DNA from 2 places in the Proteus hauseri genome. Region 1 is predicted to be linked to the other one. Evidence: predicted binding sites of a transcription regulator. Region 1 holds the regulator's gene; the other holds the start of a gene.
The links. The regulator LexA, encoded in region 1, represses DNA repair genes until DNA is damaged. The targets are predictions, from matches to a motif close to TNCTGTATGTACATACAGNA.

Region 1 (16,730 bases):
TTCCCGTTCCAGGCACTGTTACGCCCATTCCGTTTTTCATTAGATTTGGTGAAACCCATGCTTCAATACGTATAACTGACTCACCTAACAATGCAGTGGCTTTCGCGGCTGCAAGTGCTAACGAAATCGGCTCAGTACAACCTACTGCGGGTTTCACACCTTCACGTAATTGACGAACAAACTGTGACCATAAATGAGAATTTCTATTCTGGCTCATAACCTAACACCTTGGATTAATTGTAGTTTCTAAAAAAACTCCTGATAAAACCGAAGCTGGCGACTATGAGAATGCCAAGAACGGAGAGATGCAGAGCAGTAAACCAGTAAAGATAATCAGGTAAAGTGAAGCACCTTTGTATTTATGCAACATCGGTACTTTATAAACCAAATAAGCAGGGATAAGACAACCCACCATACCGAAGATTGGGCTACAAATTGAAGTAAAGCTCAGTACAGGTGCGTTAAGGATGATTGCCCCCCATGCTAATAGCACAGCGAAAATCATGATGCCGTTTTGTACCCATTTTTGGTTAATGTTTTCAGCGGGAATATAACGCTGAAGGATGTTCATCACAATCCCTTGCGTTGCTTCACGGAAACCTAAGTAAACACCAAAGAATGCAGTCATTACTGCGAAGATGTTTAGCATTACGCTAACAACCGTTACCCAACCACCAGGGAAGAATTTTGCAGCAATTGCTAAAGCAGAAATATTTTGTTCGTAAGCTTTAACCGCTTCATCATGGCCCATTGCTAAAGTGAATGAGATTGCATAGAAGAATACAGTACAGAACAGCACACCAAAGGCGATATTCATTGCACGCAATGCTTTATGACGAGCAACTTCACGATTTTTATTGCGGCCACGGTAAGAAATCACCATTGGACTCAATGTCTGAATAAATAGGATTGAAGTGAGTGTAAATGGTAGTGTAATAATCGCTTCTTTAATTAAACGTCCTGCTGGTGGTAACGCACCAACGTTGTAAAGATGCCACATACCAATCATTGAGATCCCTAATGCAGCAACCACAAGCAGCTTAGTAAGTACCATGAAGCTGGATACTTTAAACAATAATTGTTCACCACGAGAAGAGATAGCCACTAATGCACAGATTAAAATCAGACCATAGAATGGGTTTTCTGATAATAAGCCTTCTGTCACACCAAAGGTTTGTAGGTAAGAGGCACTGTCGTTAGTAATAGCAGTTGAATAAACAAACATCCAAATCACTAACATAACGAAGTAAAGCGCACCTAATAAAATTCCCCAGTTTTTACCAAGGTAACCGGTAATAACACTAGGATAGTCTTTACATTCTGGAGATTCTGCCAACGTATTGATAAATAAACGTTGGAATAAATACATTGCTGGATAACCGATAACGGATGAAAGTAAGAAAACCCACAATCCCATTAAGCCAACCTGAACAGGTAAAAACACAATACCTGCACCGATAGCCATACCGATACTCATAATAACCCAGCCCACATCATTGCTGTCGAATTTAATTGCTGCGCGCCATTGTTCTTCAGTCATACCTGCGCGGCGTGCACCAGCACTAGTTGCGGGATAGCTTGTTGTCTCTGTTTTTGAGGAAGCCGTTTCCATATTAGTACTCACTTTTTATATTGTAATTGTAAATAGCAAAACGAATTTTGGGGGTAAAAAAAGGTATTTTCATATTGCGATGACACAATAACCTTACAGCTTGCAGGTATTTCTAGTTATGGCTAAATGATAGGGAATATTACGGAGAAAAAAGTTGTTATAAATCGTGATAGATAGAAATGAATTGGAAAAGTTTTCTCTTGTAAGGAGAAAAGTAGGATTATCTGTTCAAAGAGAACAGTAAATAATAACCTTCCACTTATCGCAACCCTTATAAAAACATAACCACTTGATAAAATTGAAAAACTTACTATTGTTATACAATGTTAGTCAAGTATAACAATTGAAACAAATCCCTAAATAAACTGTGCTGTCTATCACGATACCCTATGATAATCTTTTCTATTTAACATCTTTCTACCGTATTTAGTTAATCTATAGTTAAAAAACAGCATATTTAACTATTTAATTTGTTTTTCATAAAAAAAGCTCATTTAGATGATAAAAATATATGAAGAGGATTATAGGCAGAAAGGGACATTCTTCCAGGAGAATTAAATTCTACAATATTGCTTTGATTTTTTTTGAAAGAAAAAGCGCTACAAAATGTCATTGACTGACAATCTGTAGCGCTTAGATTATAAAGGAATAACTAAGTTAGTTATTAATAACCACGTTCTAAAATTGGCTTCAAGAATCTTGCTGTATGTGAGCCTTCAAACTCAGCGACTTTTTCTGGTGTGCCTGATACTAAAATCTGCCCACCACCGCTACCACCTTCAGGCCCTAAATCGATAATCCAGTCAGCCGTTTTAATAACATCAAGATTATGCTCAATCACAACAATAGTATTACCTTGATCTCGTAGCTGATGAAGCACTTCAAGTAACAGTTCAATATCAGCAAAATGAAGTCCCGTTGTGGGTTCATCCAGAATATATAGCGTTTGCCCTGTACCACGTTTTGACAATTCTTTCGCCAGTTTGACTCGCTGAGCTTCACCACCAGAAAGTGTTGTGGCTGATTGTCCCAAACGGATATAAGAAAGCCCGACATCAATAAGCGTTTGTAATTTACGTGCTAAAGCAGGCACCGCATCAAAAAAATCTCTCGCTTCTTCGATAGTCATGTCTAACGCTTCGTGAATATTCTTTCCTTTATATTTCACTTCCAATGTTTCACGGTTATAACGCTGACCTTTACATTGATCGCAAGGTACATATACATCTGGCAAAAAGTGCATTTCGACTTTAATAACACCATCGCCTTGGCAAGCTTCACAACGTCCGCCTTTTACGTTAAAACTAAAACGACCCGGTGTATAACCACGAGTACGAGATTCAGGCACTCCTGCAAATAACTCACGAATAGGCGTAAATACACCAGTATAAGTTGCAGGGTTTGAACGAGGAGTTCGTCCTATTGGGCTTTGGTTAATATCAATAACTTTATCGAAATGCTCTAGGCCTTCAACATCTAAATAAGGTGCGGGAATGATATTAGTTGCACCATTTAATTGGCGCTGTGCGATAGGGAATAACGTGTCATTAATTAACGTTGATTTCCCTGAACCTGAAACACCAGTAATACACGTGAATAATCCAACAGGTAATTTCAAATTAACGTTTTGTAAGTTATTCCCTTTAGCACCTAAAATAGTGAGCATTTTCTCACGGTCAACAGGTACTCGTTGTTTGGGTATTTCAATACGGCGTTCACCACTTAAAAATTTACCAGTGAGTGAATCGAGATTATTAATGATGTCTTCTAGTGTTCCTTGAGCAACAATTTCACCACCATGAACACCCGCACCTGGCCCAATATCAATGATATGATCAGCGGCACGGATCGCGTCTTCATCGTGCTCAACCACGATCACAGTATTACCTAAATTACGTAAATGGATCAATGTCTCAAGTAGGCGATCATTATCTCGTTGATGTAACCCAATTGAAGGTTCATCTAATACATACATTACACCCACAAGACCTGCACCAATTTGGCTTGCCAAGCGAATACGTTGCGCTTCACCGCCCGATAAAGTTTCAGCAGAACGAGAAAGTGTGAGGTAATTTAGACCCACATTAACTAAAAACTTAAGTCTGTCACCAATCTCTTTCAGCACTTTTTCAGCAATCTTAGCGCGTTGACCGCTAAGTTTTAAATTTTGGAAAAAGGTCATCGCATGACCAATACTATAATCAGCAATTTCAGGCAGCGTCGTGTTTTCAACATACACATGACGCGCTTCACGGCGCAAACGTGTACCACCACAAGAAGTACAAGAACAATTACTAATATATTTAGAAAGTTCTTCACGTACCGCGCTTGATTCTGTTTCGCGGTAACGGCGTTCCATGTTATTTAATACACCTTCAAATGGATGATGACGAACAACCACATCACCACGATCATTAGTATATTTAAATTCAATATTTTCTTTGCCTGACCCCGTTAAAATCACTTTTTGGATATTATCTGGCAGTGAATCAAACGGCGCTTCAACATCGAAATGATAATGTTCACCTAAAGATCGTAACATCTGAAAATAGTAGAAATTACGACGATCCCAGCCTTTAATAGCACCACCAGCAAGAGAAATTTCACGATTTTGGATGACTAATTCCGGATCAAAAAATTGTTGTACACCTAAGCCATCACAAGTAGGACAAGCACCCGCTGGGTTATTAAATGAGAATAAGCGAGGTTCTAATTCGCTCATGCTATAACCACACACTGGACAAGCAAAATTAGCAGAGAAAACAATATCTTCAGCGTTACTATCGTCCATATCAGAAATAACAGCAGTGCCGCCAGAAAGCGCTAATGCGGTTTCAAAAGATTCCGCTAAACGCTGCGCTAGATCATCTCGCACTTTAAAACGATCTATGACTACTTCAATAGTGTGTTTTTTCTGTAGCTCTAGTGTTGGTGGATCAGAGAGATCACACACTTCGCCATCAATACGTGCACGAATATAACCTTGTGTAGCAAGGTTATTGAGCAACTTGATATGTTCACCTTTTCGCTCTTTAACAACTGGGGCAAGCAACATTAAGCGCTTACCTTCTGGTTGTTCTAAAACGTTATCTACCATTTGGCTGACGGTTTGTGCCGCTAATGGAATATCGTGATCAGGACAACGAGGCTCACCAACTCGCGCAAATAATAGACGCAAGTAGTCATGAATTTCAGTAATAGTACCCACCGTAGAGCGCGGGTTATGTGATGTCGATTTCTGCTCTATCGAAATAGCGGGTGATAAACCTTCAATATGATCAACGTCTGGCTTTTCCATTAATGAAAGAAACTGGCGAGCATAAGCTGAAAGCGATTCAACATAGCGTCGCTGTCCCTCTGCATAGAGGGTATCAAAGGCTAAAGAAGATTTGCCTGAGCCAGAAAGCCCCGTAATAACAATAAGTTTATCGCGAGGAATGACCAAATTGATATTTTTTAGATTATGGGTGCGAGCGCCCCGTACTTCGATTTTATCCATGAACATATCCCGGATTAAGAGAGTCGCCGAAAAAGAAATAATCGGATTATTATTACACAAAACCAACTGAATGGATATACAGTATATAAAGTGAAACTTGATGATAATGTAAACACACAGTTTGAAACAAAAAATCTCGACGACCTCCTCAAATGAGAAATTCATCAAGTTCATATTCAAATTTTAGCGTACGTGATAAACTTATTCGCTTATGATTTCAAAAAATTTACTTTCGCAGGAGTACCGCACATGGCGAGCAGAGGCGTAAACAAAGTTATTCTTATCGGTAATTTAGGGCAGGATCCAGAAATCCGTTATATGCCTAGTGGTGGTGCAGTAGCAAACCTGACACTGGCAACTTCAGAAAGCTGGCGCGATAAACAAACCGGTGAAATGAAAGAAAAAACCGAGTGGCACCGTGTGGTAATTTTCGGCAAGTTAGCTGAAATTGCAGGCGAATATCTGCGCAAAGGTTCACAAGTTTATATCGAAGGCCAATTACAAACTCGTAAATGGCAAGACCAAGGTGGTCAAGACAGATATAGCACTGAAGTTGTCGTTAATATCGGTGGCACCATGCAGATGTTAGGTAGCGGCGGTCGAGGACAAGACAACGCACCTTCACAAGGTGGTCAAGGCGGTTGGGGTCAACCACAACAGCCACAAGCATCACAACAATTTAGCGGTGGTGGCACACAATCTCGCCCTGCTCAACAACCTGCTGCCCCAGCACAAAGCAACGAACCCCCTATCGACTTCGATGATGATATTCCGTTCTGATAGATTTATCTAAGAACTGGTTCGTAAAGAATTAGCCCAGCTTATCGCTGGGTTTTTTATAATTAGCGAATTATATTTTTCTTATATAAAGCGCTTTACCTAATAAAGCAGCCTTATACTAGGTGTGTAAAGTAAGCACACACCATTCACATTTATAATCCAAACCAAATACAAAACTGCTTTTTTATCCAAATAAAACACCAATAAACAATGTGTAACAACAAAATAAACAAGCAAAGTTATTTTCATAAAACCCCACTTTACACAAAGGTTTACTCTTGAAAAATATGGTAGGATCTGGGCAATTAATAACGTCTGAGAGCATCTTATCCCCATGAATGAAGAGAAATTGCTCGCTCAGGCAGAAAAGATCTGCCAGAAACGAGGTGTTCGCCTGACTTCACAACGTCTGGCAGTATTGCGTCTGATCATGCAGCAACCTTCTGCTATCAGCGCCTACGATTTATTAGATTTACTACGCCAAGTTGAGCCACAAGCAAAACCGCCAACGGTTTACCGCGGGCTAGAATTTTTACTCGAGCAAGGATTTATCCATAAAATAGAATCCACCAATAGTTATGTGCTGTGTCATCATTTTGATGATATTGAGCACACTTCTGTGATGTTGATTTGTGATCGCTGTTTATCTGTTACTGAAAAAAACAGCCATAAAATCGAAGATGCGATAGCAATTTTAGCAAAGGATGGTGGTTTTCATTTACGCCATAGTGTGATTGAAATTCACGGCTTATGTTCACAATGCCATGAAGCACAAGAGTGTACACATCCTGAAGGTTGTCATCATGACCATAGTATTGATGAAAATCTTAAACATAGAAAAACGGGCGACTATAAGCCACGTTGATAGCGTTTAGAACAAACAAAAAATGCAGATGATTTAGTGAATAAACACATCATCTGCATTTTTATAAAATAAGTTGTTTTGACTTACTTTGGTACAAATTATAACCATTCACCGTTACGAATAACACCTACCGCTAAACCTTCAACAGTAAAGCTTTGTTCACGTAAATCGACAATAATGGGTGAAAACTCAGGGTTTTCTGCATGAAGCTCAATTTTATTACCGCTTTTCTTAAAGCGTTTTACCGTAACTTCATCTTCAATGCGGGCAACAATAACTTGTCCGTTATGTACATCTTGGGTTTTATGCACAGCAAGTAAGTCGCCATCCATAATACCAATATCTTTCATCGACATACCATTAACACGTAATAAGAAGTCTGCACTTGGCTTAAATAATGCAGGATCTACTTGATAATGGCTTTCGATATGTTCTTGCGCTAAAAGAGGTTCACCAGCAGCAACTCGCCCAATTAATGGCAAGCCATCTGGCTCTTCTTCTAGTAGCAAACGGATACCTCTAGATGCACCAGAGATAATTTCTATCACGCCTTTACGAGCAAGAGCTTTTAAGTGCTCCTCTGCCGCATTTGGTGAGCGAAACCCAAGTTGAGATGCTATTTCAGCCCGTGTTGGTGGCATACCCGTTTGCGAAATGTGATCACGAACCAAATCGTAAACCTGTTGCTGCCTTGCAGTTAATGCTTTCATTCCGCCCCCTGTTTGTTTATACAGTCAGACTGTGAGTATATACAGGTATATGCAGATTTGGAACCACAAATGAATATAAAACACTCATCTTTAGATTATTTTCAGGCTAAAACCGACTTTTTTACCTTTAAGAGAAAAAATGTCCCCAAAGAATAGTTCCCCAAGTAAATAATCCCAATATAATAGCAATAAGAACGGCGGCAGAGCCCATATCTTTGGCTCGTCCTGAAAGTTCATGATATTCAGGGCCAATGCGGTCTACAACGGCTTCTATTGCGCTATTAACCAGTTCTAAAATAACCACCAGCACGACGGAACCGATGAGTAAAATGCGCTCTAGCCCACTGACATCAATGAAAAATGTAAGGATAATTGCCACTAACATTACAACGGCTTCTTGTCTAAATGCAGCTTCATTAAGCCATGCCGCACGAATGCCCTTGTATGAATAACCACCCGCTTTTATGATCCGGGTAAAACCTTTATTTTGATTAGCCATAATAAACTCTATCGAAAACAAACTATTAATTTGCCACTTTTCTCTATTAATATTGTCACAGCACCACAGATCTCAGAAAGACTTTCTGTTATGCTTTCAAAGTATTGCTAATAAGAGGCTACAACTATTTATGTCAGCTTGGCGTAAAATATATTATAACACATTGAATTTACCACTAAAATTACTGGTAAAAAGCAAACGAGTCCCGACTAATCCTATCACAGAATTAGGGTTAGATACGTCGCGATCTTTCCTTTATGTTCTGCCTTATCATTCTAAGGCTGACTTACTTACATTACGACAGCAATGTTTGTCTTTAGGCCTGCCTGATCCACTGCAGCCAATAGACATTAGCGGAACCAAATTACCTGCCTACGTCTTTATTGATGATGGCCCAAGGCTCTTTCGCTATTATTCACCAGACCCGCGTAAAGACTCGGTAAAAACGTTTCATGCGTATCTCGATGCTCATCGCAATAATCCTCATCTTGATATAGAGATGTTGCCTGTTTCTGTGATGTTTGGTCGATCTCCTGGTCGAGAAGGTCATAATGGCGTTCCTCACCTAAGATTGCTTAATGGGATCCAGAAATTTATGGCGATCCTGTGGCTTGGACGAGATAGCTTTGTTCGTTTCTCGCCAACCGTCTCGATGCGAGATATGGCAAATGAACATGGCACTGATACCAGTATAGCGAGAAAACTTGCACGTGTTGCTCGTATTCACTTTTCTCGCCAACGCCTCGCTGCGGTTGGTCCTAAGCTGCCAGCGCGCCAAGATCTCTTCAAGAAATTATTGGCATCAAAAGCCATTGAAAAAGCAATTGAAGATGAATCAAAAGCGAAAAAAATCTCGTTGGATAAAGCTCGCAAAAATGCCACTGATATTATGGAAGAAATTGCAGCTAACTTCTCTTATGAAGCCGTGCGCATTAGTGACCGAGTATTAAGCTGGACATGGAATAAGCTCTATCAAGGTATTAACGTTTACAACGCTGAACGTGTTCGCCAATTGGCACAAGATGGACATGAAATTGTCTATGTACCTTGTCATCGTAGTCATATGGACTACTTGCTTCTTTCCTATGTCCTTTATCATCAAGGGTTAGTACCACCGCATATCGCAGCAGGAATTAACCTTAACTTCTGGCCAGCAGGCCCGATATTTCGCCGTTTAGGGGCATTCTTTATACGAAGAACCTTTAAAGGCAATAAGCTTTATTCCACCATTTTCCGTGAATATTTAGGTGAGCTATTCTCTCGTGGATACTCTATTGAATATTTTGTTGAAGGTGGACGTTCACGAACAGGCCGATTGTTAGATCCTAAAACAGGAACTCTTTCAATGACTGTTCAAGCCATGTTACGCGGTGAAACTCGTCCTATTTCTGTAGTGCCTATTTATATTGGTTATGAACACGTTATGGAAGTGGCTACTTATGCCAAAGAATTACGTGGTGCAACTAAAGAGAAAGAAGGCTTTATGCAGATGATCAAAGGGTTACGTAAATTGCGTAATCTGGGTCAAGGCTATGTTAACTTTGGTGAACCTATCTCTGTAGCACAATATCTTAATCAAATTGTGCCACAATGGCGTGACGATATTGATCCTATCGAGCCACAACGCCCAAGCTGGTTAAACCCGGCGGTAAGCTCGTTGGCTGATAACATTATGGTGAATATTAATAACGCGGCATCGATTAATGCGATTAACCTCGTTTCAACAGCACTACTCGCATCGCGTCAGCGTGCGCTCACCAGAGAACAGCTGTTAGAGCAAATCGATAGTTATCTTCAACTGTTGCGCAATGTTCCATATTCGAGCGATATGATTGTTTCTGATAAAAATGCTGAAGCATTATTAGAACATGCACTGCAAACAGATAAATTCCAAGTCGAAAAAGACAGTCTTGGCGATATCGTGGTACTTCCTCGTGAAAGTGCGGTATTAATGACCTATTATCGCAATAATACGATTCACTTGGTGATAACTCCGTCATTGATCGCCAGTATTATTCTGCACCACGAACGTATCCATCGTGATGATTTAATGAAACAGGTTGAGTTAATTTTTCCTCTTATCAAATCGGAGCTATTTATCCGTTATGAAAAGGAAGAACTTCCTGAAGTCATTAATACTCTGATTGCGGAACTGTGTCGCCAGCGTCTTATTAGTTGTGATAATGATGGCTTACTACGTATCAATCCAGCACGTATTCGCCCATTACAACTTTTAGCTGCTAGTGTGAGAGAAACCTTACAACGCTATGGCATTACCCTCTCTTTACTGAATTTCGCACCAGAAATCAGTCGTTCTTTACTCGAAAAAGAGAGTCGTATCTTGGCTCAGCGTCTTTCCGTGTTGCATGGTATTAATGCACCTGAATTCTTTGATAAGGCAGTATTCTCAACATTAGTCTCGACGCTACGCGAAGAAGGCTATCTCAACGATAATGAAGATATCCTAAAAGCAGATGCTTCCGCGCTTTATCAAGTGATTGCGAAATTGATGTCACCTGAAATTCGTTTAACCATTGAAAGCGTAGGCATTGCTGAAGATAACAATACAGCAATTCCTGAAGATAAAGAGACGACCAAGCAAGCTGATAAATAATTGCTTATATAGATTGAGTTTGGCAACAATATTAATCTAATAAAAAGTAAAAGGGATAAGCCGTGGCTTATCCCTTTTTATTTTATAAATCACTAATAGTTAGCAGTAAACTCAACTTAAAAATAACTAAATACAATACCCGCAAATAAAACAAAGCCAACATAGTTATTATTCATAAAGGCTTGAAAACACGGGGCGCGTTCACGCTCTGCAATAAGTTTTTGTTGATAAATAAACAGCGCTGTAACCAATAAAAGAGACCAATAATAGATACCTTTTAGGTTTAAAATAATACCGATAGCCACTAATAGCGCTAACATTATTAATTGTAAAATACCAATAATAATTTTGTCGTAACGACCGAATAAAATCGCAGTAGATTTCACGCCAATTTTCAAATCATCATTACGATCAACCATTGCATATTGTGTATCGTAAACGACTGACCAAATAATATTGACCAAAAACAGCAGCCAACATACAAAAGGCAAGCTTTCAGAAACAGCAGCGAATCCCATTGGAATTGACCAACCAAATGCCATACCTAAAATAAGTTGAGGTAAATTACTGAATCTTTTTACAAAGGGATAAAACCATGCCAGCGCTAATGCAGCAACAGATAACCAAATGGTCATCGTATTTAATGTCAGCACTAATCCAAATGAAAAAAGAACCAAAACAATAAAGATTATTTTGCTCTCTTTTTCTGTTACGACTCCACTAGGTAAGGGTCTGTTTTTAGTTCGTTCAACACTGCCGTCAATTTTTCTGTCAGCAAAGTCGTTTATTACACACCCAGCGGCACGCATAGAAAACACACCAATAGTAAATACAATCAGGATATGCCAATCAGGAAAGCCTTTTGCGGCAATCCATAAAGCCCAATAAGTTGGCCAAAGTAATAATAGCGCTCCGATAGGCTTATCTATACGCATTAAACGGCTATATGCCTGCCATTTATTGTGCGTCATACTTCCCTCCAATTTTTAGCTCCCCTTAACTACTTTTCATACACTGGTGATGCTGGTAAGAATACCTCGGTTAATAATAAAGGTTTATCTGAAAGCTGGAAACGAGAACGGCGTAACCAATACCCATTTTGTTGCCCAATATGAATAAAATCACGACTTAGTGTCGTTTCCTGAAACAAATAGCGCCCAAGAGGAACCGTTCTCAAATTCACAAGTTTGCGATCTTCACCTGTCAGTGTCTCTTCTGGTACTAAAGTACGTCCTAACAACCAAGGCACATCATCACCACACAACACAACTTCTCTTAACCAATAGCGCCGACTTTGAGGTAAACAAGCGCTCTCCTCATCGGGTTCAATAATATCGATAAATCCTTCTTGATAAGGCATTACCGTGACTTTTTGACAATGCTGCTCAAAACGCCGAGTCATCGAGCCTAATTCCATTAACCAACTTAATGTCTCTTCTTCGACATTAGATTGTTCCTCATTAGATAGCCAATGGATAGGTATATGGGTAATTATTGATTTCTTGAGCATTCTTTCATCATCAAATGTTGATGATCCTAACTTTGTGAATCATTATGCCTTAAGGATATCATGATGTGACTAGCGGAAGTTAAAAGCTAATAACATTTCGCATAAATAACCTAAAAAATAGCTAAGAACAGGAAATTATCCAACAACTTCCAATAAGAAAAAAAGGAGGTTATATAAACCTCCTTTTATCTAACCTATTACATACACTCGTTTTATTTTATTAACGCCATGCTTTATAACGATTAATTAGGTTATTTGTTGAGCTATCATGGCTGTTAACACTTTCCTTACCTTTTAATTCAGGAAGAATTCGATTAGCCAATTGTTTTCCTAACTCAACCCCCCATTGGTCAAAGGTGAAAATATTAAAAATAACGCCTTGAACAAAAATCTTATGCTCATACATCGCAATTAATGCACCCAATGAATAAGGGGTGATCTCTTTCAGTAAAATAGAGTTTGTCGGACGATTACCTACAAAAACTTTAAAGGGTGCAACATAATCCATAGTTGCAGGATCTTTTCCTGCTGCGGCAAATTCAGCGTCAACTTGTTCACGAGTTTTACCAAAGGCCAATGCCTCTGTTTGTGCAAAAAAGTTAGACATCAACTTAGCATGGTGATCACTTAATGGATTATGACTAATTGCAGGCGCAATAAAATCACAAGGGATCATTTTTGTACCCTGATGAATTAATTGGTAAAACGCATGCTGACCATTGGTTCCTGGTTCACCCCAAATAATAGGTCCAGTTTGATAGTTAACTACGTTACCATCGCGATCAATATACTTACCATTTGACTCCATATTGCCTTGTTGGAAATAGGCGGCAAAACGATGCATGTATTGATCGTATGGCAGAATCGCTTCAGTTTCTGTGCCAAAAAAATTGTTATACCAAATGCCAATCAGCGCGAGGATCATTGGTAGGTTATTTTCAGCAGCTGTCGTTTGGAAATGGTTATCCATTGCATGAGCACCTTCCAATAATTGCTCAAAATTATCATAACCAACGGAAAGTGCGATAGACAAACCAATAGCTGACCATAATGAGTAACGACCACCAACCCAGTCCCAAAACTCAAACATATTCGCAGTATCAATACCAAACTTTTCAACTTCAGTACTGTTAGTTGATAACGCGACAAAATGTTTGGCAACAAAGGCACTGTCTTTTGCTGATGCTAAAAACCAGTCTCTTGCTGAATGCGCATTAGTCATGGTTTCTTGCGTTGTAAATGTTTTAGAAGCGATTAAGAATAGTGTTGTTTCTGGGTCGCATTTTTTCAATGTTTCTGCGATATGCGTACCATCAACATTAGAAACAAAATGCATAGTAAGGTGATTTTTATATGGGCGCAGCGCTTCCGTCACCATATAAGGGCCTAAATCTGATCCGCCAATCCCGATATTGACCACATCAGTAATTGTTTTACCTGTATAGCCTTTCCATTCACCACCAATAATACGCTCACTGAATTTTTTCATTTTATTCAGTACCGCATTAACTTCTGGCATGACATCTTTACCATCAACAATCACTGGGGTATTGCTACGATTACGTAATGCCGTGTGTAATACGCCACGATCTTCAGTACGGTTAATTTTTTCACCAGCAAACATACTTTTTATCGCGCCAGCAACATCACATTCCTTAGCTAAAGCCTGTAATTTTTCTAATGTTTCTTCCGTAATTCGGTTTTTTGAAAAATCCACTAGAATTTGATCTGAAAACGTTTTGGAAAAGCGTTCAAAGCGAGATGGATCCTGTGAAAACAATGTTTTCATTTCAGTGTTTTTGATCACTGAAAAATGGTCTTCTAATGCCTTCCATGCCAAGGTATGAGTTGGGTTTACATTTTTCATTCACAATACTCTCTTAAGGTTTCAATCTAATCTCATCAGATTGTAGCCTGACATTTAATAGTTACAGTCTATTCTTTCTCATTTGATGATATTGGTCAAAAGCATCCAGTAATTCTAGTACTAATTACTAACATAGGTAAAAACGATAATAATAGAGTGATTATTAATTAAATTGATTATTCTTCACTCTGCATTGACTCTCTATTCAATAACCGATATTTCTAATTGTGTCCAACATCTCATTTTTGCCTAAAGGAATACGACAATGACCGATAATACTGCTACGCCTTCTTCTTCGCCTTACACTATTGCTAAATTTGGTGGCACAAGTGTTGCAAACTATTCAGCAATGGAAAAATGTGCAGATATTATCCTGAAACAAAAGTCAGTACGTGTTGTGGTCCTTTCGGCTTCTGCAGGTATCACTAACCTATTAATTGAACTGGCAGCAGGTGTTGAACCATCTCAACGAGAAAAATTACTTAAGCAAGTGCGTGATATTGAGTATGCCATTATCAACCAGCTATCTCAGCCTGAAATTATTTCTCAAGAAATAAATCGATTACTTGAGAATATTGAAATGTTGTCAGAGGCGGCCTCATTAGCAACTTCTGATGCATTAACAGACGAGTTAGTCAGCCACGGTGAATTAATGTCAACATTACTCTTTGTTGAACTATTACGTGAAAAAGGCGTGCGTGCAGATTGGTTTGATGTCAGAAAAGTAATGAAAACTAACGACCTATTTTGTCATGCAGAGCCTGATATGACGCAATTAACCGAACTCACACAAAGCTTAATTCAACCACGTCTAGAAGAAACGGTAATTGTGACTCAGGGCTTTATAGGTCAAGAATCGAAAGGACGAACCACGACATTAGGTCGGGGCGGTAGCGACTATACCGCAGCATTAATTGGCGAAGCGTTAGGTGTTTGTCGAGTGGATATTTGGACTGACGTTCCTGGTATTTACAGTACAGACCCAAGAATTGTGCCGCAAGCACATCGAATCGACCAAATTGCCTTCGATGAAGCCGCTGAAATGGCTACCTTCGGTGCTAAAATATTGCATCCAGCCACGCTATTACCGGCTGTACGCAGTGGTATTCCCGTTTTTGTAGGTTCAAGTAAAGCCCCAGAAGAAGGTGGCACATTGGTTTGTGCACAAACTGAAAACCCACCTGTTTTTCGTGCTATTGCACTGCGTAGAAAACAAACTTTACTCACATTACACAGCCTGAAAATGCTTCATGCACGAGGCTTTTTAGCTGAGATATTTACTATTTTATCGCGTCACCATATTTCTGTGGATGTGATAACCACATCGGAAGTGAGCATTGCTTTAACGCTAGATACAACCGGCACCACAAGTTCTTCAGGAAGCTTATTAACTAATGCGTTATTAACTGAGCTTTCAGCCCTGTGTCGTGTTGAAGTTGAAGAAGATTTAGCTTTAGTCGCAGTGATTGGTAACGACTTATCACAAGTGAATGGATTAGGCGTTAAAATCTTTGGCGCATTAGAAAACTACAATATTCGAATGATCACCCACGGCGCAAGTACACATAATCTTTGTTTATTAGTAGATGGCAAAGATGCTGATAATATCGTGCGTAAACTGCACGATACGTTGTTTTAATTAAATTATTTTGAGAGAGATAATTTTTACCTCTCTCAAAATTCAACCTTTATTATTGAAAAGGTGTAAGCTTTAAAGAGCTTCATTTAATAATAATTAGAATTAAAATCTAATTTTATTAATGGAGTAATAAAAATGAAAATTGGTGATAACCTTTGTAACGTTATCAAAAACAGTGCAGAAAAAATAACATCTTTTAACGCAAAGAATACTTTAAATAAAATAAAAAATCAGCTTTCCTCGGTCGAAAACTCAAATCAGATTTATACAACAGTAGAGAAAAATACGATCTCTATTTTGAAAAAAAATTGAGCTAAAAAATTCTTCTCCTCATGATATAGAATATAATATTTTATTAGATAAAAAATGTATCGAATCAATGATAAAAATCAATAATGCATGTAAAAACAAAAATATAGCTACAATCAAACAATACCGAATACTATTAAATAATCTTGAAAAAGAACATAAGAGAAAAATAAGTCAAGAAAGTGAAATAAGTAAAAGAGAAATTCTTTTGGAAAAGAAAGAAAAGCTATTTAATAAAATAGAAAAGCCCAACAAAAAATTAAAAGAAATGATTAATGCACATTATCAATGCTTTCAGGAAATAACAAAAGAAATTGAAAATATTGATGGTAAAAAAATCCCTGAAAAAATAAATGAATATAACAAATATAAATCCGAAATTCTTGATAAAATAAATAACTGTGAAATTGACAATGAAGATTTAAAGAACCTTACTGAACTTAGGCAATATGTAAAAAAACTTCAAGAACATGATAATAATCTAAATAAGTTTATTGAAAGCACAAATAATATTACTCACAGATATAAACATGAATTAGACATACTTAGCGATCGCTATTTAAAATTACCTGATGATGTAATTTTAAATATGCTAAATTATCATATGGATAAATTAAAAGAAATGAACCTACAAATTAATTAATATTTTAAATAAAGCTAAATTAAAACATTCTAATAGGCTTCTTTTTTGGAAGCCTATCTTTTAACAAATTAATAAACCCGATAACCGCCATATTTTTTAGCAAATTGATTAAATTCACCAAAATCAATTAAGGCAATTTCTAAAGAACGATGAGCTAGATGAGACATCTTTGCTATTTTCTCA
Region 2 (16,730 bases), 760 kb from region 1:
TATCTATTAACTATTTTTTTTTAATCTACATCAAAGCAAATTTACGCAATTGTTGATAACTCAAGGAATTTATCACTCTGTGATCACAAAAAAGAGCAAGTGACTTAGCCACTTGCCCTTTTCTTGTAGGGGATTATTTTCTGTTCTAATAATTACCAGAATGCGGCATACAACACACAAAGAATAATCATGATGATATAAGAGGAAATATTAAATCCACTTTGTGTTTTAAAGGTTGTATCAGTCAGTGCAATAGCACCAACGCTATCATCTGTTTTAGTTGAAGTTAAACTCACTAAACCAATCACCACCGTGGTAAAGATAAAGGTGTACATCATCTGGTCAAGGAATGGCATACCTAATGGCATTAGTTTTAAGAATAACGCAAAAGGAATGGATAATACGACACCCATAATTGCTCCTTTTGCATTGGTTTTTTTCCAAAACAGACCTAATAAGAATACAGCTAAAATTCCAGGACTCACTAAGCCAGTATATTCTTGAATATATTGGAATGCCTGATCAATGCCGCCTAATAGTGGTGCGATAAAACAAGCAATAATCAATGCGACTACAGCACTAATACGTCCCACATTAACTAAGCGAGTTTCTGATGCTTTTGGCCCCACATATTCTTTGTAGATATCCATCGTGAAAATAGTCGCGATAGAGTTAAGCATTGAAGCTAATGAAGAAACAATAGCCGCCGCCAATGCAGCAAATACCAAGCCTTTTGCACCAACAGGTAAGAACTGAGTTAACCAAGGATAAGCTTTATCAGCTTGCCCCATTGTTGGAATATGTTCTTGAGCCATTGTTCCTAAGCCTGCCATTAATTCAGGATTAGTCGTAATAACAAATGCAGCGATCCCCGGCACTACCACTAAAATAGGCACAATTAATTTTAGGAAGGCGGCAAAAACTAAACCTTTTTGAGCTTCATTAATAGATTTAGCGGCTAACGCACGTTGAATGATATATTGGTTAAAACCCCAATAATAAAGATTAGCAACCCACAACCCACCGATAAGTACAGCGATACCCGGTAAGTTCATAAACTGCGGATTTTCTTTTTCTAAAATCATTTTAAAGTGGTCAGGAGCTGCCGCGGTCATTTTCGCTAAGCCTTCTGTTATACCACCATCACCACCGATATAACTCACCGCTAATATTGTCGTAAACAAGCCCCCTAAAATAAGGAAAAAGACTTGTACCACATCCGTCCAGGCTACAGCAGAAAGTCCACCATAAAGAGAATAAACTACGGCAAATAAAGCTAGCCCGATTATCGCATACATCATTGGCACACCAAGAATAGTTTCTAATGCCAATGAACCTAAATAAAGAACTGAAGTTAAGTTAACGAAAATAAATAACGCTAGCCAAAATACCGCTAGGATCGTTTTTAAATTACGACTTTTAAAGCGGTTTTCGACAAATTCAGGAATGGTGTAAATCCCTTTTTCGATAAATACAGGTAAAAAGTATTTAGCAACAATAATTAGCGTAAGAGCCGCCATCCATTCATAAGAAGCGATAGCTAAACCAATAGAAAAGCCAGAACCAGACATACCAATAAATTGTTCTGCTGAAATATTAGCGGCAATCAACGAAGAACCAATTGCCCACCAAGGCAGTGTTTTACCTGCAAGAAAGTAATCTTTGGTGCCTTTTTTTTCACCATTTTTAGTACGAGAGACCCATAATCCCACACTAATAATGATCACAACATAGAGGGCAAAGATTGCATAATCTATTGTGCTTAATCCAACACCTTCTGTATGCATAATATTATCCTTTCAGACCCAGAGTAAGATAGAGAGGGATTAAATGTAAACGTTTCCACTTCCTTTTTCCGTTACTCTCTTCACAAATTCATCGAGAATGTTACGAACATGCATCATGAAATAGCAAAACAAACGATTACGTCACATAAAAACAAAAATAGTTTGATGAAAAAACTATTTTTATAACTATATTTGGATGTTTAAAAAGACAGAATAATAAAGACAAACAAGAACAACACCAATAAATTGATAACGATTACAATTTATAATTATATAATAACAAAATACTTTTATATTGATGATATTGAAGATGTACAAAGGAAAATAAAAAGGGGATATGGTTTCTAATCACAAATCTCACTACTAGAAACCACTGAATAAAAAGAAAACTAAAAAGTAATTAGCTTTATGACTGATTTAGATGGCTTAAATTAAATACTGAATTTCTCTGTACAAGTGTTGGCGAAAAAATACGCTGTTTTTGTTCTAATATTTCACCGCGAGAAAGTCGAATTGCCAGTGTTGCCGCTTGCTCAGCCATCATTTGAACAGGATAACGCACTGTAGTTAAGCGAGGATGAATATAACGAGCAATTAATACATCATCAAAACCAATTACTGATATTTTTTCAGGAACTGGAATTTCATTTTCATCTAATACCGATAAAGCACCCGCAGCCATAAAATCGTTGTAAGCGACCACTGCCGTAAAATCTATTGATTTAGTTAAAAGATGTGTCATGGCTTTTTCACCCCCCTCACCTTCTGGTTCACCATATTCAATATAACTGGTTGGTAAGTCGATTTTATATGCGGCTAAAGCAGCTTTATATCCAGCAAGTCGTTGAGCGGTATCTTCAATATTATGAGTTGACGAAATATAAGCTATTTTATTATGGCCTTGTCTAATAAGGTGTTCTGTCGCCATCCAGGCACCTTTATAATTATCAAGAGCGACACAGCGTTCTGCTATTTCCGGAATAAAACGATTAATAAGTACCATACTTTTAACTTCATTGGCGTAAGCAAGCAATTCATCATCACCTAATGCTTTAGAGTGGATAACTAAACCATCGCAACGACTATTAATTAGAAGCTCGATTGATTGACGCTCATCTTGTGCATCATGATAGCCATTACAAACTAAAATGTGTTTTCCCGCATCTCTGGCAACATTATCAACGGCTTTAACCAATGTACCAAAAAAGGGATCTGACACATCATGTACCAGCACACCTAAAGTTTGCGTACTTTGATTAACCAATGCTCTTGCCGCTGCGTTAGGGCGATATCCTAATTTTTGCATCGCGGTATTCACAACATCTATTGAAGCACGGCTTGCTTTTGGCGAGTTATTAATGACTCGCGATACCGTTGCAACAGAAACACCCGCTTCTTTTGCTACATCCTTGATAGTCGCCATATACACCTCATAAGGTCACCCTTATTTCACCACCAAGGAATAACCTGAAATTTAATCTGAATACAAAAAAATTCGCTATAAAAGCATTGGTAGGGATTATCAGTGAAGTTTGGAAATTTAAAAAGCAAAAAGATCAAATAAGTGATGAAAAGGAAAGCGTTTACACTTTCCTCTCTTATTTACTGATAAAACTTATAGATTGTTTGGCTATTCCATTGCTGATTAGCAGGAAGGATCCCTTGGCTATCACCCCATTCAGGGTGATTTGGCCCGTCAGGAAAATATTGAGTCTCTAATGCGAGCCCCGAATAATTACCATAACGACGACTTTTTCCCTTGGTTTCAGCCAAGAAATTACCAGTATAAAATTGAACTGATGGCATAGTTGTCATCACATCCATTTTTAATTCACCTTCAGGCGAAATTACAGTGGCAATAACTGTTTTCCCATCCGTTTTTTGTTTATCTAAAACAAAAGCATGATCATAACCATGAGCCGCTTTTTGACACTCATCGGTCATAAAATCTCGCCCGACTCGCTTTAATTTACGAAAATCAAAACTGGTTCCAGTCACATCAACGAACTCACCCGTTGGGATATTACCAGCACCATTTTTTAAATAATGATTTGCGGATATAAATACATCATGCTCAAGTGCAGTACGTAACGTGTGCTCACCGGCAAGATTAAAATAAGCATGATTAGTTAAGCTAAGTGGCGTTGTTTTATCACTTATCGCTTGATAATTAATAAAAACTTCATTGTTATCCGTTAACGTATAGACCACAGAAACATCAACATTACCCGGAAACCCTTGATCACCATCGGGAGATTTTAATGTAAAAGTGACAGATTGCGCTGATTTTGCAGCAATATTCCAGCGGCGACGACTAAAATTATGTTTTCCTCCATGAAGTGTATTTTCACCTTCATTGGCAGCAATAACATACTGCTTTTCTGCTAATGAAAATGTACTTCCCGCAATGCGATTAGCAAAACGTCCTACAGTAGCACCCATATATGCAGTTTGTAGTTTGTGAGCGTTCATATCAGGCGAGCCTAATAGCACATCTCGACGAACACCATTCACAGGAACAATACAAGTTAGCCATGTCGCCCCTATATCCATAATAGAAATGGACATACCAAGGCGATTTTTTAAAGTGACTATCTCCGCAGGCAACCCATCCCACGCTGGATGAGCCGTCATTTGTTCAGGTTCAAAAAAACGAATATCATTAGCTGCCATTACTTTGCCTCCGTATAGCCCGCTCCTTGGCTTGCAGAGCAGACATAAATAGTTTCTTTTAACCCTGTTTTTGCCTGATATTGTGATACAACAGCTTCGGTGACCTTACTAACCAAATCAGGTGTGACTAATGCAACCACACAACCACCAAACCCGCCTCCCGTCATTCTAACGCCACCTTGTTCGCCAATAACCGATTTAATAATATCGACGAGAACATCAACTTCAGGCACCGTAATTTCAAAATCATCACGCATTGATTGATGAGACAGTGCCATCAGCTGACTTAACACAGGTAAATTACCTTGGCGTAGAGCATCAGCCGCAAGTAATGTGCGATCATTTTCAGTAATAACATGGCGAGCACGACGATATACCACGTCGCTCATTATCGCTTTTTTAACCAATAAATCATCTAATGATGCGTCTCTTAAAGCCGTTACATTTAATATTTTTGCCGCTTCTTCACACTGTTGACGACGCGTGTTGTATTCACTATCTACTAAACCACGCTTTTTATTACTATTAATAATCATCACCACAATATCTTCAGGCATGGTGACGGCTGTTGTGTCTAAAGAACGACAATCAATTAAAAGCGCATGATTTTCTTCACCACATGCCGAAATAAGCTGATCCATAATGCCACAGTTACAACCAACAAATTGGTTTTCTGCTTTTTGACCATTTAATGCAATAGCCTTTTGACTAATAGGAAGCTGATAAAGTGTTTTAACTGTTTGTCCAATAGCAACTTCTAATGCAGCTGAAGAACTGAGTCCCGCACCTTGTGGAACATTACCTGATATAGCAATATCCATACCCTGAAAATGGTAATTGTCTTGCTGTAAAAAATGAATTACGCCACGAATATAATTAGCCCACATTTTATCAGCCAAAAATTCGATGGGAGAATCAAGATTAAATTGATCTGCTTCATCTTGATAATCGACAGCAATAACACGAACAATACCGTCAGTGCGTTTTGCCGCAGCAACCACCATTTGATAATTAATGGCACAAGGAAGAACAAAACCATCGTTATAATCAGTATGTTCACCAATCAGATTAACTCTTCCCGGCGCTTGTATAAAATGGGTTGGTATATAACCAAAAGCGGCCGAAAATGAGCGAGTCACATTATTAATAAGTGCCTGCATAATAGTTCCTCAACTTAAAATTAAGTAATAATAATCCGTTACATCACAATTAATGAGATGCACTCTTTTATCTGTTTAATCATCAAATAATCGCGCTAATTAAAACTGAAGTTAATTAGGTTTCTGACAGAATTAGGACTGTTTTTTATAATGAATATCGCTCAATTGACGTAAGTTAGCAGCGGCTTGTTCTGGTGTTAGATCTCTTTGCGTTTCAGCTAACATTTCGTATCCCACCATAAACTTACGCACACTGGCTGAGCGCAATAAAGGGGGGTAATAAAGAGCATGTAATTGCCAATGATCGATATTTTCACCATTATTAAAAAATGGTGCAAAATGCCATCCCATTGAATAAGGAAAGGAACAATGAAAAAGATTGTCATATCGACTCGTTAACTTTTTCATTGCTAATGCCAGATCATCTCGCTGTATATCAGTTAATTCGCTCATTCTACGAATATGCGTTTTAGGTAATAGCATAGTTTCATAAGGCCAAGCCGCCCAATAAGGTACAACAGCAATCCAATACTCAGTTTCAACTACTGTACGGCTTCCATCTTTAATCTCAGCATTAACATAATCGATTAATAAATTGCTGCCTCGCTGATTAAAGTAATCACGTAAGTAGTGGTCTTTACGCGCTAATTCATTAGGTAAAAAATCACTTGCCCAAATTTGTCCATGAGGATGAGGCTGAGAACACCCCATTGTTTCACCTTTATTTTCAAATACTTGAATCCAGAGGTATTCCTTACTTAATTCTTCTATTTGGCTATCCCATGTATCAACGACTTTGCGTAATTGGTTAACAGGTAATTCAGGAATAGTTTTTCCATGATCAGGCGAAAAGCAGATAACTCGGCTAATACCCCTAACAGCTTGAGTCTGAAATAAAGGATTATCAGAAGGAGCTACATTATATTCATCAGACAATAACGCGGAGTGATCATTATTAAACACATAAGTTTCTTTGTAATCAGGATTTTTATCACCTGAAACTCGCATATTATTAGGACACAAATAACAATGTGGATCATAAGAGGGAAGTGTCGCTATCTGAGGTTTTTCATCTTTGCCATTCCAAGGTCGTTTCGCTCTATGTGGTGAAACTAAAACCCACTGACCCGTAAGTGGATTATAACGACGATGAGGATGTTCAACAGGATCAAAAATCAGTTTCGACATAATCTTCTCTCTTATTTATTAGTGATTATCCGATAGCATTTAATCGCTTATTTCAGATAACCATTTGGATTCTTTGATTGCCAACGCCAAGCATCTGCAGCCATATCATCAATAGAACGGATTGCTTTCCATTTTAAATCTGCGGCTGCTTTCGCAGGGCTTGACCAGCACTCAGCAATATCACCAGGACGACGAGGTTGCAGTTCATAAGGAATATCTTTACCACTGGCTTTGCGGAACGCTTCAATCATTTCAATAACGCTAGTACCATTACCTGTACCCAAGTTATAAATATGTAAACCCGCTTTCTTACCTAGTGCATTTAGCGCAGCAATATGACCATCAGCCAAATCCATAACGTGAATGTAATCGCGTACACCGGTACCATCTTTAGTCGGATAGTCACTACCAAACACAGCAACTTTTTCACGACGACCAATAGCAACCTGAGCGATATAAGGCGTTAAGTTGTTTGGAATACCTTTAGGATCTTCCCCCATAGAGCCAGATGGATGAGCCCCTACTGGGTTAAAATAACGTAATAAGCTAATTGACCAGTTTTCATCAGCAACATATAAATCAGATAAAATACGCTCTACCATATATTTACTGGTGCCATATGGATTGGTTGTGCCACCCACAGGTGAGTCTTCAGTAATAGGTACTGTTTGTGGATCACCATAAACGGTTGCAGATGAACTAAAAATAATGCTTTTTACACCCGCGTCACGCATACAACGCACTAAAACTAAAGTGCCATTCACGTTATTGTCATAATATTCAATTGGTTTTTGAACCGACTCACCCACGGATTTTAATCCTGCAAAGTGAATAACGGATTGAATTGTATGCTGAGCAAAAATTGATGCTAATAATTTGTCATCGCGAATATCACCGTTGTAGAACAGTGGACGTTTTCCTGTGAGTGCCTCAACTCTATTAAGCACTTCTTCATTGGCATTACTTAAGTTATCCAGAATAATTGGCGTCATTCCTGCTTCAATCATTTGTACGCAAGTATGGCTTCCGATATATCCCATTCCACCTGTGACTAGTATTTCCACATTCACCTCTTTTCATTCATTTCAAAGGAAAGCTAAAGACGGTTTCTGCTCATTGACAATGAGTTTAACAAGATCAACAAAGTATTTTCGTGATCAAACCGACATTTAGTGTAAACGTTTACACTCATTTCCTGTTATTTAAGATAATAAAAAATAATTTTTATATCAGTATTACAATAGACTGGGCATCTTAATGAAAGATCGTTTATTTTTACTATCGTATTTATCACAATAAAAAAGAGAACGATTACATCTCATTTAATGCGCTAATAATCTGATAAAACTGACATTACTTGGGTTTTATCATACCTTATTAACACCCCTTGTAATATGTATAAGAGGGCTGAGAATATTCTCAATAACAATTGTTAAAAAAATAAATCGTATCAAGCCTTATAACCCCTTCCGTTAGGAGAACATAATGAAACCGATAGTCGTGCTTTATCAAGACCTACCAGAAGACTTACAACAAAAATTAGCAAGTTTTGCTGAAATAAAACAATTTCGTTCACTCTCTTTTGACTCGCCGGACTTTTGTACTGCACTAGCTAATGCTTCTGGACTATTAGGTGCTGGTGGAAATATAGATAAACACTTTATCGAACAAGCACCTAACTTAAAGGCGGTTTCAACCATCTCTGTTGGCTATGATAATATTGATGTGAAGGCCCTCACTGAGCGCAACATTAAGTTGATGCATACTCCGACTGTACTTACTGATACCGTTGCTGACACTATGATGGCACTTGTATTATCTGTTTCAAGACGCATTCCTGAACTCGCTGATAATGTTAAGCAAGGCTTATGGTTAAAAGGAATTACACCTGATTGGTATGGCACTGATGTTCATCATAAAACCATGGGAATTATTGGTATGGGTCGTATTGGTAAAGCGTTAGCCAAACGCGCTCATTTTGGTTTTGATATGAAAATTCTTTATCAATCTCGAACTGAATATGCAGAAGTAAATGATCGTTTTAATGCAACTTATTGCTCATTAGAAACATTATTGCAGCAGTCAGATTTTGTGTGTATTACCCTTCCTTTAACCGCAAAAACGCATCATTTAATCAGCAAAGCGCAATTTTCATTAATGAAACCAGACTCCTATTTAATTAATGCAGGTCGAGGTGCAGTGGTTGATGAAAAAGCCTTAATAACAGCGCTAGAGCAAAAAGAAATTGCCGGAGCGGGATTAGATGTATTTGAAAAAGAGCCGCTTTCTGCTTTATCACCATTATTAGCGATGAAAAATGTCGTGGCTGTTCCACATATTGGATCGGCAACCAAAGAAACGCGTTATGCAATGGCACAATGCGCAGTGGATAATTTAATTGCCGCATTAAAAGATAAAGTAAAAGAGAATTGTGTTAATTTTTAATCTAATAGAATATCTCAATTAATTTATTCTAGATAAGAAAAAAGGTAATGAATATATTGCATTACCTTTTATTGATTACACTAAACCTCAATGAATTAAGCAGGATCTACGTGCGCCATAACACTTAATATCTGTTTATTTTGCAAAACTTTATTACGCGCTTTAACAACTATGTCATGGCTTTCTTTAACGGTTAATTCCCCAGCAACCTCTATATGGACATCAACTAAGAAATAATCCCCTGCGCGGCGTGTTTTTAAATCATGAATACCTTTAACACCCGGAGTGCTCTCCAATATATGGGTTATCTCTGCTAGCGTTTCTTCATCGGCGCCTCTATCCATTAAATCTTGCAGTGCTTGATAAGTAAAACGCCAGCCCATTCTACCAACAAAAATACCCACAATAAGTGCCGCTAACGGATCAAAAAATTTAAATCCTGCAAGACTTCCGATAATACCAATAGCGACAACCAAAGAAGATGCTGCATCAGAACGTGCATGCCATGCATTGGCAACGAGCATATTTGAATCAACTCTTTTCGCTACACGTAGCATATAATGAAATAGTCCTTCTTTAGCTGCTAATGCTAATAACGCAACATATAAAGCAATACTATGAACTTCAGGAATAGTCGAAGGATCAAACATTTTATGTATTGCTGATACCACCATACCTAAGCCAACAATTAATAAAATAGTTCCCAAAATCAATGAAGCCGCATTTTCATAACGAAAATGTCCATAAGGGTGATCGGCATCGGGTTGTTTTTGACTTCCTTTATTAGCAATCAGTACCACAAAGTCGGCAATCAGGTCAGACAGTGAGTGAATTCCGTCAGCAATTAAGCCCTGAGAGTGTGAAAAAAAGCCGATAGCTATTTGCCAAATAGATAAAATGATATTAACGAAAACACTAACTAGCGTGCTTTTTTTTGCCGCTTTAAACTTTTCTAACTGACTATTATCAGCCAGATCTAACTCAATATCATCAATGTGATTATGTGCCATAGTGATTATCTTATTCTGTTTTAAATAGCCTACTCTATTAACAGGTGAAGAATAGAGTTCCATAGGTTATTTCAGGATCCATAACTCATTGGTGAGGATAAAGGACGACTCTGAATAACAATCCTGTTTAGGGACTAAGATTGCTGTCCAGACATCATATTGAGATGTCATTCTTTATTAATATGCCATATTTAGACCTTATTGTCTTTAATTTTTATCAACAAAATCCTATAGATACAGAACAATAATATAATTGATAATCATTCTTTTATTCATTTTGTATTTATGGATAATATTAATTATAGGCGATTTTAAAAAAATGTATTTATATCTATACTGTCAAAGAGTTAAGTCGTAAGCTAATTTAGATCGTATTAATTTAGTGCTTGTTATATTATTATTTTAAAACGTGGAAGTAATCATTCTCACTATTATTTAGAACACAGATCACAGCTATTTTTTTATATTAAGCGATAATAGAAGATATCCTTTGACTAACATTAAGTGAGGCTTGTAATGTACAAAAAAATTCTAGTTCCAATCGATATTTTAGAAGACGAACTGTCTCAGGAACTGATCTCCCATATTGAACAAATTGCAAAGGTTGGTAAGCCAGAGATCCACTTCCTCACTGTTATTCCTAATGCTGAACTTTTCTTTGGTATCGAGTTTGCGGCTATTCCTGAAAAATTTAAAGATTCATCAGAACGTACTCGTCTTGCCTTTATCGCTCTGCAAGAAATGATTAAAGATACTAAAATTCCTGATGAGCAAATTGTTTGCAATGTTGGTATTGGTAACGCAAAAGATGAAATTTTAGAATATGCTCGTCACATTGATGCGGACTTAATTGCAATAGCTTCACATCGACCTAACGTTTCATCTTACTTATTAGGCTCGACGGCGTCATCAATTGTACGTCATGCTAAAATGTCAGTACTTGTTATCCGATAACATAAAAAAAGCCCTCTGATTATACAAAGGGCTTTATCTTTTTTCGCTATATTATTAGCCTAATTGAATTCTATTTTTTTACAGAATCTTGTACTGCATCAGCAGCAGACCAAACACGATATTTAACATCAACACCAGTAGGTGCGTAAACAACGATAGGTAATTTACTGTTATAACGGATAAAAGCATCTTGTCCCATATTTGCCTGAACAAATTCTGCTTTTTTCGTATTATCAAGGCATCCCATCATCGTCGACATTGGGCCATTTAAATCGCCGACTACATAATAGTCGTAACCCCAACCTTCTAAATCTTTTTTATCTAGCTCAGCGCCAAACCATTGGCGATTACAATCTACCATTAACTCTTTACCAACAATTAATTCGACTTGGTAATTACTCTCGTTATCTTTTTTCTCTAGTTCTATAACATGGCGTACTTGATTGTCTTGTGCTTTTGGATAAGGAGCTACTTTTTCTAAACCATCAACTGCTTGAGCGCAAGCAGATAAAGACATTGCTGCAACTAAAGTTAAAATTACTTTATTCATCATTTTCTCCATTTTACAGCGATATCACGCTGATAATAAATTTAGCTTAGATGTTTCTATTAATAATCATCTTACAACTAATATTTTTATTAATTGAATGCTAACACCTTAGCAGATATCACTATGAGAGGATAATTCCGAATAATTTTTTAAAAGAAAATAGCTCTTATTCTAATGAAATGTAAATTTGTGATATATCACCATGCAGACAATCGCTCAACGATTATACTGAAATAGAGACCCCAATTTCTCTTTTTAGGAGGTTATATGTTCTCAGATCAACAAACTTTAGTTTCTCAGTTAAAAGATAGCAATCCTCGCTTTCAAGCCCTCTTTGATAAACATAATCGGTTGGATCAAGAAATAGCTAAATTAGAAGGACCTAATGGTGCAGGCTATAATGATGAAGTGGTAAAACTCAAAAAAGAAAAGCTTCATTTAAAAGATGAAATGCAGAAATTACTTCAACAAGCTGAAAAATAATCAGTATTTAAAAGCGATGGCATTATGTCATCGCTTTTATGATTAAAAACAAAGTTACTTGCAGCAAAAGATGCATAATTAATATATCTTTATTTTTAGGATGCTAATTATGTCTTCTATACATGGCCATGAAGTTTTGCATTTTATCTTATCGTCTGAAACCGCATTCACAAAAGAATCGTTGATAGAAGCAATTCACCAACAATTTGGCAATGACTCACTTTTTCATACTTGTTCAGCTGAAAATATGACGGCATCTCAGCTTGTAGATTTTTTAGAAAAGAAGGGTAAGTTCATTCCTGCTGAAGGTGGATTCACAACCAGTGAAAGTAAGATTTGCCGCCACTAGTTTTATAAATTGCCAGTGATTTATTTTAAAAATAATTTATTACTGGCAATTATCTTAATCTATTTTTATATCACTTTATTCGTCGTCTGTTTGTAACCAGCTGTCGTCTTCCCAAACACCCTGAATAAGTTCCATTATATGCTCATGTTTAGTTTCATCTTTTACACCTGTAACTTGAATTGAATTCATACTGCTAAAAGCGATACGATATTGCATATCAGGGTATTCTGGAGTAATTTTTTTTCTTAGTTCGAGCTCTAATAGCGGAAATAATGACTCTGTAATTTTAGATTGCTTACTAAATAGAATTTCCACACGCATGGTTTTCACCGTTCAAAAACAAATAAACTGTATATAAATACAGTATTATATTCTAAGAAAAAAGAAAAGTGTTTTTAATAAAAAAATTCACTTTATTTCACTAAATAAGTTTTTAGCATCATACAGACACAAGTGATAAGATGCATAATAAATACAACATATTGTTTAGAGAGAAAAATATGTCAGGTAAAAGAATTAATCGAGAGAAAAAGACAATTCAAAAAATGGTTTTGCTTTATGCCCGTAACCACCCTGAACCTGAGCAAAACTATTATCAGCAGCTTATTGATTACTCTTACAGCCGATTAGATAAGTGTCGTTATGGTGAAGAAAAGCCAGCATGTAAACAGTGTCCAATTCATTGTTATCAACCCGTAAAAAGAGAGACAATGAAACAAATTATGCGTTGGGCAGGGCCTAGAATGCTAATTTATCACCCAATTCTAGCGATTAGACATCTTATTGATGATAAAAAGCCTATTCCCCCATTACCTGTTAAACGTAGATCTACACGTTCGACGGAAAAATAAAATCCTGTTTACTTAGCTTATATAATACATGCTCAGCTAAAGGATGCCCTTTATCTAATGCTGGATGTAAAAAGTATTCAGTTTCAGTCATACCCAGCTTTTTCATAACGCCTTGCGAAGGTATATTTGATATTGCGGTAAATGCGACGACTTCGTTAAGGGATAACTGCTCAAAAGCAAATTTTAATACCGCTATTGCTGCTTCATAGGTATAACCTTTACGCCAATGTGTTTTTGCAATACGCCAACCAATTTCAACACAAGGGTTAAAAGGTAATACTGCTTGAGGAATATTAAGACCGACAAAACCGATAAACTCTTCAGTCTCTTTTAATTCCACAGCCCAAAGACCCCAGCCATTTTGCTGAATAAATTTATCTTTAATCATCTTAACAAGTTTATCACTTTCAGCCTGCGTTAATACTGAAGGAAAATAGCGCATTACATCAACATCAGAATTAATATGATAAAAAAATGGCGCTTTATCACTTTCACGCCATTTTCGCAGTTGTAGTCGGGGAGTTTCTAATTTCAACGTTATTCTCTTTTTATTCGCTCTAAGACAATAATGATAAAATAGAATAAATAGCAAACGATGAAAAGAAAAAGGGTCTTTTATTTTTTATTTTCTTTAAGTGGCGTTTCTATTGGCGCTACATCTTTCTCTTTATTAGTATGGGTACCTTCTTTAATAGAAACGACTCGCTGTTGAGCAACGGCTTTAGCTTGATGCTCTACCTGTTCTGATTGTCCGGTGAAAATACCACCACGTTTAATCGACATGCTGCCGCAACGACTTGTACCACGTAATTCACCATGTTCCAAAATATCTAAGTTATTAGCTGCACAAATTCCTTTAACAAAACCGTCAATAATAATATCTGGCGCTGCTAATTCACCTTCAACTTGACCTGCATGCATAACTCGGATCACACCATCTTTTACATTGATATTTCCAGCGACTTTTCCCCATATTTGGATATCACCTTCAACATTAATATCACCTTGAAATACCGACCCCTTGGCAATAATGGTATACAGGCGTTGTTCTGGCATCGGTTTTTTCTCTTCAGTAATTACTGTAGTAATTGGCTCCGCAGCTTTTGGTGTTTCAGTTTTACGACTAAACATAGCTGTTTTTTTTAACCTCAAAGTCATAGAATAAATAATAATGCTAAAAATTAGGATAAGGATAATCAAAAACTCGCCCGCTATTTTGTAACGCCAAAAAGCAATTAATGCGATAACCCAAATAATCCATATCCCGCTAAATATAATATTTTGCTGTGTTCGCTTATTATCCATAATTAGCTGCAACTCTACCTCCCTGACAATAAATACACTAATGCATTCACTATATTAATAAATAATCATCAAATATAATTGCAATAATAGGACTACTATTTCTATTCAGTTTATTGGTTTGCTTTTAGAAAAATTTAACGTCACAGATAATATTAATAGCTTAATTTTTAATAAGTTAGATTTAAATTTAATTTTCGTAACATTATTAATCTTTTATTGATTGTCGCTTTTTATCTAAAATTAACATCTATTTATCAGTCGTAATATTCACCCATGAAATCATTCAAAAAAACTCATCATTTAAAATATTTTTTTATTAGGGAGGAATATAAGTTAAATTAAAAAATATGAGATCAACGTCACGTAATGAAAATTTTAACCTATTTTAAATAGATTTTTTTGATAAATTACTCAGTCTGAAAAATATGCTTTTGTCTATTATTATTTATTTTTCGTGTAATTAAAATAAATATTCATAATTTAAATTTGGAAAGCATTAAATTTTAAAAGTTATCAACAAAAAGATCACGAATAAAAGATACAAATGAAATAATAAATCAATGAATTATAAACTTATGGTTTTATTTTTAATTGTTAATTATTTAAAATATTTTACTTATATTTATTTACAATAACCAATTATATTTTAACTAAATTGAAATAAATCACATTTTATCTAAGCTCTTTATTTCTATAATTTATAGCCGAATATTTTACACTGTAAAGAAATTAATTACCCATAACTTATTGTAATTAAATTGGTTTAGCCATTCATATAACATCTGTAAATAATAAGTTACAAATTTTCATAACTATATCATTTTATTTCTTTCCATTAAATTTGGCTTAATTAATTTTTTTTTGCAATTCATTAAAAATGACATTAAATTAAGAAAAATCACTTATCTTAAATCACCAATGGTTATATCGATGTCTAATATCTAAAAAAAAACCACATTAGAATAAAGAAAACATTCTCTTTTTTATTTTTAATAACGGCACAATAATAAAAAGACAGTTTTTAAAAACTCTCTATTTATTAATTTTTAAAATATAGTGATACTTATAAAATAAATTTTGGGCGAAAAATGAATACAATACAATGCAGTGAAAATAATCTAAATGATTGTGCTATTCAAAAAAAAACTTATTTATATCCACAATATCAAATATTAGAAAGTGAACAAAAAGCTTTATATCTTATAAGAAAGAATGCGCTCATATTACAAAACTGTACCGATACAGTTTTGGTAGAACAAGACCAAGTACTTTTCCTGCAAACAGGAAATTATACAATAAAAACACAAAATGCTGAGCCTTGTGAAACAATCTATATTCCACTGCCTGATGATTTTTTAAGAAATTTCATGTCAAAGTACAGTGATATTCTTAGTAATATAGAACGAGATGAAACTTTTTCTTCAGCCTTTATTTGCTTTCAAGACTCCCCTCTTATTCATTTTTGCAATAATGGTTTTGAATATTTATTTTCTCAAGATTGTCCTAATGCTTTTACCCAATTACGTATTGAAGAACTTTTAATCTTATTACTCTCGACAGAGCAAGGTTCTGACCTTATGGCATTATTACGCCAATTAAGTCATCGCCAAGTTGACCGCTTACAAATTTTCATGGAAAAGAATCATTTAAAAAATTGGAAATTAAAACAATTTGCTCGTGAGTTTGGTATGGGGCTAACCACATTTAAAGAGTTGTTCAGCCATGTTTATGGTACATCACCAAGAACATGGATATGTGAAAGAAGAATTATTTACGCACACCAGCTATTACTAACCACTGAAATGAGTATTGTGGATATTTCAATGGAGTCCGGTTTTTCTAGCCAATCTTACTTCACACAAAGTTATCATCGTCGCTTCAACATGACACCAAGCAAAGCACGAAATCTCAAGTTGAAATTATAAAAAATACAGACGAATATCATAATATAAAAAATCTATTCATCGTTAGAATA

Region 2: a site for LexA is predicted at 12,946-12,965, ahead of PH4a_RS01945 (DinI-like family protein). Genes of this name have one in related genera too.

The regions. Positions count from the first base shown of each region.
Region 1 covers NZ_CP026364.1:1,144,950-1,161,679, forward strand. The annotation lists gene PH4a_RS05250 (L-cysteine desulfidase family protein) at 1-217, opposite strand, end outside; gene PH4a_RS05255 (SLC5/6 family protein) at 281-1,612, opposite strand; gene uvrA (excinuclease ABC subunit UvrA) at 2,277-5,111, opposite strand; gene PH4a_RS05265 (single-stranded DNA-binding protein) at 5,361-5,891, shown strand; gene zur (zinc uptake transcriptional repressor Zur) at 6,226-6,756, shown strand; gene lexA (transcriptional repressor LexA) at 6,855-7,466, opposite strand; gene PH4a_RS05280 (diacylglycerol kinase) at 7,594-7,965, opposite strand; gene plsB (glycerol-3-phosphate 1-O-acyltransferase PlsB) at 8,096-10,579, shown strand; gene ubiA (4-hydroxybenzoate octaprenyltransferase) at 10,696-11,550, opposite strand; gene ubiC (chorismate lyase) at 11,580-12,089, opposite strand; gene pgi (glucose-6-phosphate isomerase) at 12,310-13,956, opposite strand; gene lysC (lysine-sensitive aspartokinase 3) at 14,222-15,595, shown strand; gene PH4a_RS18130 (hypothetical protein) at 15,731-15,907, shown strand; gene PH4a_RS05310 (hypothetical protein) at 15,975-16,547, shown strand; gene PH4a_RS05315 (hypothetical protein) at 16,616-16,730, opposite strand, start outside.
Region 2 covers NZ_CP026364.1:382,274-399,003, forward strand. The annotation lists gene PH4a_RS01885 (sodium/sugar symporter) at 153-1,787, opposite strand; gene PH4a_RS01890 (substrate-binding domain-containing protein) at 2,194-3,210, opposite strand; gene galM (galactose-1-epimerase) at 3,390-4,460, opposite strand; gene galK (galactokinase) at 4,460-5,620, opposite strand; gene PH4a_RS01905 (UDP-glucose--hexose-1-phosphate uridylyltransferase) at 5,753-6,808, opposite strand; gene galE (UDP-glucose 4-epimerase GalE) at 6,856-7,872, opposite strand; gene ghrB (glyoxylate/hydroxypyruvate reductase GhrB) at 8,294-9,253, shown strand; gene PH4a_RS01920 (cation diffusion facilitator family transporter) at 9,349-10,263, opposite strand; gene PH4a_RS01925 (universal stress protein) at 10,780-11,217, shown strand; gene eco (serine protease inhibitor ecotin) at 11,288-11,779, opposite strand; gene PH4a_RS01935 (DUF465 domain-containing protein) at 12,035-12,250, shown strand; gene PH4a_RS01940 (YecH family metal-binding protein) at 12,360-12,599, shown strand; gene PH4a_RS01945 (DinI-like family protein) at 12,675-12,920, opposite strand; gene PH4a_RS01950 (nitrous oxide-stimulated promoter family protein) at 13,100-13,450, shown strand; gene PH4a_RS01955 (GNAT family N-acetyltransferase) at 13,428-13,985, opposite strand; gene PH4a_RS01960 (bactofilin family protein) at 14,066-14,755, opposite strand; gene PH4a_RS01965 (helix-turn-helix transcriptional regulator) at 15,844-16,680, shown strand.